2 regions of the Nocardioides sp. CPCC 206347 genome follow, and region 2 is predicted to be linked to the other one. Evidence: riboswitches for the same ligand, from Rfam matches in the RefSeq annotation. Region 2 holds a riboswitch; the other holds the start of a gene.
What was found. A riboswitch is a leader RNA that binds a small molecule or an ion and turns the genes downstream of it on or off. The one in region 2 is predicted to bind FMN.
Positions count from the first base shown of each region.

Region 1: linked by a shared signal. The riboswitch ahead of ribD (bifunctional diaminohydroxyphosphoribosylaminopyrimidine deaminase/5-amino-6-(5-phosphoribosylamino)uracil reductase RibD) and the one ahead of ACOACQ_RS04145 (6,7-dimethyl-8-ribityllumazine synthase) in region 2 are both predicted to bind FMN.

Region 1 is NZ_JBMCYZ010000001.1:24,167-28,985, forward strand. It holds gene ACOACQ_RS00140 (bifunctional 3,4-dihydroxy-2-butanone-4-phosphate synthase/GTP cyclohydrolase II) at 1-395, opposite strand, end outside; gene ACOACQ_RS00145 (riboflavin synthase) at 397-1,011, opposite strand; gene ribD (bifunctional diaminohydroxyphosphoribosylaminopyrimidine deaminase/5-amino-6-(5-phosphoribosylamino)uracil reductase RibD) at 1,016-2,035, opposite strand; FMN riboswitch at 2,163-2,317, opposite strand; gene ACOACQ_RS00155 (hypothetical protein) at 2,398-2,538, shown strand; gene ACOACQ_RS00160 (cupin domain-containing protein) at 2,560-3,051, shown strand; gene ACOACQ_RS00165 (DUF817 domain-containing protein) at 3,055-3,846, shown strand; gene ACOACQ_RS00170 (hypothetical protein) at 3,847-4,083, opposite strand; gene ACOACQ_RS00175 (putative quinol monooxygenase) at 4,140-4,448, shown strand; gene ACOACQ_RS00180 (lipid-transfer protein) at 4,534-4,819, opposite strand, start outside.
Region 2 is NZ_JBMCYZ010000001.1:866,190-871,008, reverse strand. It holds gene ACOACQ_RS04155 (hypothetical protein) at 1-182, shown strand, start outside; gene ACOACQ_RS04150 (HNH endonuclease signature motif containing protein) at 176-1,519, opposite strand; gene ACOACQ_RS04145 (6,7-dimethyl-8-ribityllumazine synthase) at 1,693-2,130, opposite strand; FMN riboswitch at 2,183-2,351, opposite strand; gene ahcY (adenosylhomocysteinase) at 2,522-3,973, shown strand; gene mtrA (MtrAB system response regulator MtrA) at 4,044-4,754, shown strand; gene mtrB (MtrAB system histidine kinase MtrB) at 4,765-4,819, shown strand, end outside.

The DNA of each region.
Region 1 (4,819 bases), 840 kb from region 2:
AGGGGGAAGACGTGTCCGGGACGCGTCAGCTCCCACGACTCGGTGGCCGAGTCGGCCAGGACCCGCGCCGTGTGGGCGCGGTCGGCCGCGGAGATGCCGGTCGAGACACCGTCGCGGGCGTCCACCGACAGCGTGTACGCCGTCCGGTAGGCGTCCTTGTTGTGCGGCGTCATGAGGGGGATCTCTAGCCGGTCGAGCATGTCGCCCGGCATCGGCACGCAGATCACGCCACTGGAGTGGCGGATCGTCCACGCCATCAGCTCAGGCGTGGCCTTGCTCGCGGCGAAGATGATGTCGCCCTCGTTCTCGCGGTCCTCGTCGTCAACCACGATGACCGCCTTGCCTGCGGCGATGTCGGCGATGGCTCGCTCGATGGAATCCAGCCTGACGGACATGTCAGTTCTCCTTTGCCGCGGGGGCTGTGTAGGCGCGAACGAGCTTCTCGACGTGCTTGGCGATGACGTCGACCTCGAGGTTGACGCGGCTGCCGGGTGTCCGGAAGCCGAGGGTGGTGCGCGCGAGCGTCTCGGGAATGAGGCTCACGGTGAAGGTGGTCTCCCCCGCCTCCACGACGGTGAGGGAGGTGCCGTCGACGGTGATGGAACCCTTGTCGACGAGGTAGCGGCCGAGCTCGGCGGGCATCGCGATCTCCACGATCTCCCAGTGCTCACTGGGGGTCCGGGCGACGACCTCACCGACCGCGTCGACGTGGCCCTGGACGATGTGGCCCCCGAGGCGCTTCTCCGCGGTGACGGCGCGCTCCAGGTTGACCTGCTCGCCCACGACGAGGCCGCCGATGCTGGTCTTGTCGAGCGTCTCGGCCATCACGTCGGCCGTCCACGTGCTGTCGGTGCGCTCGGCGACGGTCAGGCAACAGCCGTTGACCGCGATCGAGTCTCCGAGGCCGGCGTCGGACAGCGTGATGTCGGACGTGATGGTGAGCCGGATCGCGTCGCCCTGGTCCTCGATGGCGGCGACGGTGCCGAGCTCCTCGACGATGCCGGTGAACATCTGGTCAGTTCCTCTCGGTGGTGGCAGCGGGTCGCAGGGTGAGGCGGACGTTCGCCTCGATCCCCTCGCCGATGACGGCGGTGTCGACCAACTCGAACCGCAACGCCTTGGTGATGGTGCCGATTCCCAGCCGGCCCACGGCCGCCTTGCCCGCACCCAGCAGGAGGGGCGCGACGTAGGTGACGATCTCGTCGACCAGGCCCGCCTTGATGAAGGCTGCCGCCACCGTGGGGCCGCCCTCGAGGAAGACGTGGTGGCGGTCGTGCTCGGTGTAGAGGGTCTGCAGCGCCTCGAGCGGATCGCGGGTCCGCAGGTGCACGGTCTCCGCGACGTCGTCGAAGATCCGCCGGTCGGCGTCGAGGTCACGTCGGCCGAGAACCACGCGGAGCGGTTGTACGGCGACCGGCTGGTCGTCCTCGTCGCGCACGGTCAGCTGCGGGTCGTCGACCTCGACGGTGTTGGTGCCGACCAGCATCGTGTCGCAGAGCGCACGCAGCAGATGGGTGTCGTGGCGCGCCGGCAGAGAGGAGACCCAACGGGAGGTTCCGTCACTGGCCGCCGATCGACCGTCGAGGGTCGTTGCGAACTTCCAGGTGACGAACGGGCGGCCGTGGACGTGGGCGAACGTCCACGCCGGGTTCAGCTCGATCGCGGCCTCCTCGAGCGTCCCGGAGTCGGTCTCGACGCCAGCAGCGGTGAGTACCTCCAGGCCGCCGCCGGCAACCGGGTTCGGGTCGCGCTGGGCGACCACCACTCGTCGTACTCCGGCAGCGATGAGGGCCTCGGAGCACGGGCCGGTGCGGCCGGTGTGGTTGCAGGGCTCGAGGGTGACGACGGCGGTGGCACCCGCGGCGAGGTCGCCGGCAGCCGTCAGGGCTTCGATCTCGGCGTGCGGGTTTCCCGCGCCGCGGTGGAAGCCCTCGCCGACGATGGTGCCGTCGGGGGCGAGCAGCACGCAGCCGACGCGGGGGTTCGGGTGGAGCGGCACGCCGGGGGACGCGGCCAGCGCGAGGGCGCGACGCATCGCGTCGTACTCGCGGGTGAAGGTCTCTGCCACTGCTGCCTCTTCGTCATCCGTTGTGTTGCTTCACGGACTCCGGGGTCTGGCAGGGCGAACGACGGCGGCAAACCTGCTCCGCTGTCGGACACTCGTGCGTGCACTTCCCATCCGGACTTTGACCGTCGGTCCAGGAATCACACCTGGTCAACCGATCACTGGCTGCGATCGGGTCGCGGACTGTGGGCGAAACAAGCCATTCACCCATTCACCGCCGGCTCGGATTTTCACCGACCCCAGAGCACGCGAGCTCTTGGATCTATCGTCGCACAGCAACGATCTGTACAGGTTGTGGGTCCCGTCACGCGGAACCGGCTACCGTCGAGCGGGTGAACCGCCTCGCACTCGGTCTCTGCTGTCTGGGCGGTGTGCTGCTCTGGTTCGCCACCGATCGAGTCATCCTGCTGATCCTGGGCCTGCTCCTCGGAGTGGCGCTCGGCATCGGTCTCGGTGGCCAGAAAAGGGAGTGACAGCGCAGGTAGCGTGGCGCCATGTCGTATCCCCCACCCCTGTACGACGGCGATGGCGAGGTCTCGGCCCGCATCCGCCCCGGCGATGCCGCTCCCGAAGTGACCTACCCGAACGGGAACCGCGTCCACTACCTCGCCCGCGGCGAGAGCACCGGCGGCCTCTTCGGCCTGTACCGCTGGGAGTTCTCCGAGGCCGTGAGCGGCCCCGGACCGCACTTCCACAAGACCATCGCCGAGTCGTTCTACATCCTCGAGGGCGAGATCCAGATCCACAACGGTGAGGACTGGACCACGACGAGGTCCGGCGACTTCATCCACGTGCCGCCCGGCGGGCTGCACGGCTTCCGCAACACATCGGGCGCCACCGCGTCGATGCTGCTGCACTTCTCCCCCGGCGCTCCACGGGAGCCCTACTTCGAGGGACTCGGTCGCCTTGCGGCCGGCGAGCAGTGGACACCCGAGCAGTACGACGCCTTCATGGCCGAGCACGACAACTTCTGGGTCGACGAGTAGTCCTTGCGCCGCTTCCTCACGCAGCTGGTCCGGTTCGGCTGGCTCGAGGCGCAGTCCTGCGCCTTCGCCGTCGGAGTCTTCGTCGGACTCGCCCTGGCCTATCTCGTCCCGTTGCCGATCGCCCGGTACGACGCCCTTCTGCTGTGGTGCCTCGCCCTGACGTTCGGGTTCTGGGCGATCGGCCTGGAGACCTGGCGCGAGGTGCTGGTGATCTTCGCGTTCCATGCCCTCGGCCTCGGCCTGGAGGTCTTCAAGGTCGCCGAGGGCTCGTGGGCGTACCCGGGCGAAGCCTGGGCCGAGGTCGGCGACGTGCCGCTGTTCTCCGGCTTCATGTACGCCGCGGTCGGCTCGTACATCTGCCAGGCGTGGCGGCGGTTCGACCTCCGGGTGTCGCACTACCCGGCTGCCCTGACGACCGTGGTGGCTGTCGGCATCTACGCCAACTTCTTCACCCACCACTGGATCGCGGACGTGCGCGTGTGGCTGGCCGTGGTCGGCTTGTGGGTCCTGCGCCGCTGCCAGGTGCACTTCACTGTCGGCGACGCCCGCTACCGGATGCCGCTCTCGCTGTCGTTCGTGCTGATCGGGTTCTTCCTGTGGCTCGCCGAGAACATGGCGACCTTCCTCGACGCCTGGCGCTACCCCGGCCAGGCCGATGTCTGGGAGGCGGTGCACACGTCAAAGCTCGGCGCCTGGGCGCTGTTGGTCACGATGAGCTTCGTGCTCGTGGCGACCGTCAAGGCGCAGGAGGGACGGCTCTATCACGTGCCGAGCGAGCCGGACGTCACGCCGTGATCAGCGGCCAGAGCGCCTGGCCATGCTCCTCGCCTGGGCGGCCATGCCGATGAGCAGGGCGGCCGGCGCGAACGCCACCCACTGCAGCACTCCGGCGATGTCACTGCCGGACCGAGCCATTGCGCCGAGCACGACCCCGACCACCACGAGCGCGAGACCGACCAGCAGGGCCGCGGTGGAGTGGTTCATCACCCAGCGGTCGATGGCGCTCGGTTGACGCTTCTTCTCGGAAGTCACCGGGTCAGCGTAGTTCTCGGGCGCCGCATGTCGGTGGCCGGTGACAGCATCGCGCCATGGCCCAGCTCGCACTGATCATCCGCCACCAGACACAGCCGGGACGGCGGGACGACGTACAGAAGGTCTGGGAGGCGCACATGGCGCCCGCCGTCGATGGCAACCCCGGCCACGTCGCGTACTTCTACTGCTTCGACAACGCAGATCCGGACGCGATCAGCGCCTTCCAGGTCTACGACAGCGCCGAGTCGTCGCAACGGTTCCTGGAGACCGACGCCTACGCCGCCTACCTGCGCGAGGTCGAGCCGCTGCTGTCCGGACCGCCGCAGGTCACCTCGTTGACTCCTCAGTGGGTCAAGCAGGGGTAGCGCAGGGTCTCGAGACGGTTGCTGCGCAACCTCCTCGACCAACGGGCAGGACGGTTGCTGCGCAACCTCCTCGACCAACGGGCGGTCAGGCGCTGAGGATCAACCCGCTCGTCGGCACGCCGGTGCCGGCGGTGACGAGCACGTTCTGCACGTCGTCGACCGGGTTGACCGAGGTACCCCGGATCTGACGAACGCCTTCGGCGATGCCGTTCATGCCGTGGATGTACGCCTCGCCGAGCTGGCCGCCGTGGGTGTTGATGGGGAGGCGGCCCCCGATCTCGATCGCTCCGTCCCTGATGAAGTCACTGGCCTCGCCGCGACCGCAGAAGCCGAGCTCCTCGAGCTGCATGAGGACATAGGGCGTGAAGTGG
Region 2 (4,819 bases):
CTGAGTGCTACTCAGCCAACATGGCCAGATTCCGTGGAGCCGTCGGCCTGGCTGCACTGGCGCTGCTCCTGACGACCGTTGGGGTCGTCCTCGCCCTTCGGGCGTCACGCACTGCGGCACCCGCACGCGGGCATGCCTCGGACCCCGCTGGTGGGCGGGGTTCGGGGCGTGGGGGTCAGTGACCGTCGGGATCGGGTGACCGGGGTGGGTCGAGGGCGCGGGTGCCGTTGGGTCCGACGAGGAAGTGGTGGCCGTGCGGGCTGATCCACAGGTAGTGACCGGATAGCACGACGAGATAGGACCAGTTCGAGAACGTCTTGGCGCGGTGATGTCGCCTGCAACCCGGGGCGAGGTTGCAGGGGCAGGTCGGGCCGCCCTTGTTGTACGGGACCACGTGGTCCAGATCGCACTTCGCGGCCGGCCTGCCACACCAGGGGAACCGACAGGTGTGATCCCTTTGTTCGACGATGCGTCGGATCCGGTCGGGGATCTCGTAGGAATCGACCGGCACGCAGTCGGCGAGGTCGATCACCGGGCGCACTGTCACCGACGTGTTGGGGGCTTGGAGCCATTCCTTGATCTGCGCCGTGGAGACCGGGGTGCGGCCCTGGTCCCAACGCCCGACAGGGTTCGCGAACGGGTTGACCTTGTTCAGGGTGGTGTCGGTGATGTGGACGCTCATCTCGACCTTGCGACCGGGGACGGTGGCGATCACCTCACCGGTGTCGGGGTCGGCGAAGAGCAGGTCAAGGGAAAGGTCTTGGCGGGCGATGTCGCCGACGGACTTGGCTCGGCGCACGCCGAGGGGTGAGGTGTCGCCGAGCTTCCCGCGCTGGATCGCGCGCCGGTTGATGGCCTGGTCGACGTCGTGGCTGTCGGCGGCATCGATCAGGGCGTCGATGCGGACCCGGCCGTGCTGGTCGATCTCGTCGAGGTGGACGTCGACGAACAGCTCCTCGTTCGCGCCCTGGCGCTCGGCCTCGGCGCGTTCGGGGTCGAACCGCATCACCGCTTCGGTGACGAGGCGTTCGAGCTGGGCCCAACCCACACCACCGACCGCGGCGAGCTGGCGGTCCACGAACCCAGCGGCCTCGGCGTTCAGCGGACGGGTGAGGTCCGCGATCCGCTCGGCACGCCACGGCTCCAACCTGCCCTCGACCACAGCGGCGTAGACGCCGGGCAGGCGCCAGGCGCACTCGATGATCCGCCCCACGTACGCACGCCCACCATCAGGCGAGCGACCCAAGACGGCGATGAACTCCATCAGGTTGAACTCACTGACGAGCGGTGCGCCGTGGCCGGCGATCGGAACCCCGGTGTCGATGACGCCGTCCACGATGGTCGCGGCCTGCTCGGGGGTGGTGACGATGTTGCGGTTCGCCCACGCAACGGCGTCGATCCATTCACCGACCACCAGCCCTCGCCGGTCACGGACCTTGGTCCGGACGTCGGTGAGGATCTCGGCCGTCGACCGGGTGTCATGGCTGCCCTTCAGCTGGGGCTGGGTTCCGAGATCCATACATGTATTGGATCATCGAGGTCCGACACAACGAAGCGACGCAAAGCTGCCTGTGGAAGGGGAACGGCCCGGACCGGGCATGTGGAGAGTTGGTGGACGGTTCCGCTCGCACCTCAACGACTGGGCCGGCGGTCCCGCCCGCCCAGATCTCTGGCTGGGCGGAACCGCTTGGCTCAACCGACGGGCAGCCGCACGGTGGCGTCGACCGCGCTCGCCAGTTCGCGTCCCTTGGTCTCGAAGTGGGCGCGGAAATAGTTGGCGTGGTCGTCGTGCTCGTGGAAGTGGTGCGGCGTGAGCACGGCCGAGAACACCGGGACGTCGGTCTCGAGCTGAACGCGCATCAGCCCATCGACGACCGCGGGAGCGACGAAGTCGTGGCGGTAGATGCCGCCATCGACGACGAGCGCGGCTGCCGCGACTCCTGCGTACCGGCCAGACTGTGCGAGCCGCCGGACCTGCAGCGGGATCTCGAAGGCGCCGGGGACGTGCACCACGTCGACCTCGTAGCCGCGGCTGCGAAGTTCTTCCGTGGCCGTTGTCACGGCGACATCGACGATGTCGGCGTGCCAGCGGGCGGCGATGATGGCAATGCGGGGAGCGGTGGGTGACATGGTTCCTCCTGTTTGCGTGTCACCCAGGGCGTGACGACGCGCACGAGGCCCGTCGCGTTCTCTCTCGTCCGGACTGTGACCGTCGGCTCCGGAGTTCGACCGGATCTGCTGACCCACACCGATCCGGGGGATCCGTGTGGCGCTCGCGGGCTCGACCGCCCCGGATCTGCCGGGACGCTCCTACCGCCGGTGGGGATTTCCACCCCGCCCTGAGAACGTACGGATCAACCGTACCGCTCCGGCGCCGAGTCCGGCGTGAGTCGCTTCCCTGATGATTCCCCGCGCGCCGAATCCCGCTTGTAGGGTGTCCTGTGTCATGCGCGGGAGACCCCGGCAGAGCGCAGATGCGCCGCATGGACACGAAACACTCGATCCTCGAGGACCCCTTTTCATGGACTACAAGGTTGCTGACCTGAGCCTGGCCGAGTTCGGCCGCAAGGAGCTCACCCTCGCCGAGCACGAGATGCCCGGCCTTGTCTCGCTGCGCACGACGTACGGCGATGCCCAGCCCCTCAAGGGCGCCCGGATTGCCGGGTCGCTCCACATGACCATCCAGACCGGTGTGCTGATCGAGACGCTCGTCGCCCTCGGCGCCGAGGTCCGCTGGGCCACCTGCAACATCTTCTCGACGCAGGACCACGCCGCTGCTGCGGTCGTCGTCGGCCGCCCCGAGACGGGCGGCACCGCCGAGGACCCCAAGGGCACCCCCGTCTTCGCCTGGAAGGGCGAGTCGCTGGCGGAGTACTGGGACGAAGCCGAGAAGGTCTTCGACTTCAAGGACGAGGCCGGCAACGTGATCGGCCCGAACATGCTCCTCGACGACGGCGGCGACATCACCCTCCTCGTCCACAAGGGTGTCGAGTTCGAGAAGGCCGGCGTGGTTCCGGGCCAGGACACGACTGACAACGAGGAGTACAAGGAGGTCCTCCGGGTCCTCGCTCGTTCGCTCGAGAACAATCCCACCCGCTGGACGAACATCGCCAACAACATCAAGGGTGTCTCCGAGGAGACCACCACCGGTGTGCTGCGCCTGTACGACCGCTTCAAGGAGGGCTCGCTCCTCTTCCCGGCGATCAACGTCAACGACTCGGTCACCAAGTCGAAGTTCGACAACAAGTACGGCTGCCGCCACTCGCTGATCGACGGCATCAACCGCGGCACCGACGTCATGATCGGCGGCAAGGTTGCCGTCGTGTGTGGCTACGGCGACGTCGGCAAGGGTTCCGCCGAGTCGCTCCGCGGCCAGGGCGCTCGCGTGATCATCACCGAGATCGACCCGATCTGCGCGTTGCAGGCAGCGATGGACGGCTACGAGGTCAAGCGCCTCGAGTCGGTCGTCGAGTACGCCGACATCTTCATCACCACGACGGGCAACTTCGACATCATCCGGGTCGAGCACTTCGAGAAGATGAAGCACCAGGCGATCGTCGGCAACATCGGCCACTTCGACAACGAGATCAACATGGCTGGTCTCGCCAAGATCGAGGGCATCGTCAAGGACGAGATCAAGCCGCAGGTCCACCAGTGGATCTTCCCCGACGGCAAGAAGGTCATCGTGCTGTCCGAGGGCCGTCTGCTGAACCTCGGCAACGCGACCGGCCACCCGTCGTTCGTCATGTCGAACTCCTTCACCAACCAGGTGCTCGCCCAGATCGAGCTCTTCACCAAGGTCGAGGAGTACCCCGTCGGCGTCTACGTGCTGCCGAAGCACCTCGACGAAGAGGTCGCCCGTCTGCACCTCGACGCCCTCGGTGTCGAGCTGACGATCCTGACCCAGGAGCAGGCCGACTACCTCGGCGTTCCGGTCGAGGGCCCGTTCAAGGCTGACGCATACCGCTACTGAGTTCCACGGTCAGGAGCCCCGCACCCACTCGGTGCGGGGCTTCTGCCTTCCTCCCACCTAGGATCGACCCATGACACCTCCCGCCGGCGCGCCGTCGTACCCCACCCGGGGACGGGTGCTTGTCGTCGATGACGACGCACCGCTGGCCGAGATGCTGGGCATCGTCCTCTCCCAGGAGGGCTTCGAGAGCCGGGTGTGCCCGCGCGGCGACCTCGCCCTCGCCGACTTCCGCGACTACCGCCCCGACCTGGTCCTGCTCGACCTGATGCTGCCCGGCAAGGACGGCATCGACGTGTGCAAGGAGATCCGGGCCGAGTCCGGCGTCCCTATCGTGATGCTCACGGCAAAGGGCGACACCGTCGACGTCGTGGTCGGGCTGGAGTCCGGTGCCGACGACTACGTCGTCAAGCCGTTCAAGCCCAAGGAGCTCGTGGCACGGATCCGGGCCCGCGTGCGTCGTACCGACAACGTCCCCCAGGAGACGCTCACCGTCAAGAACCTCGAGATCGACGTCGCCGGGCACTCGGTGACCCGCGACGGCGTCGAGATCTTCCTGACGCCGCTGGAGTTCGACCTGTTGCTGTGCCTGGCCCGCAAGCCCGGCCAGGTCTTCACGCGGCAACTGCTCCTCGAAGAGGTCTGGGGCTACCACCACGCCGCCGACACGCGCCTGGTCAACGTCCACGTGCAGCGCCTGCGTTCGAAGGTGGAGCACGACCCCGAGCACCCCGAGATCGTCCTGACCGTGCGGGGCGTCGGCTACAAGGCCGGCGCTGTCTAGGCCGACGGACATGGACGGATCCGACCTGTCCCGGTGGCTGCGCAGCCTCTGGGCCCGGGTCGCGC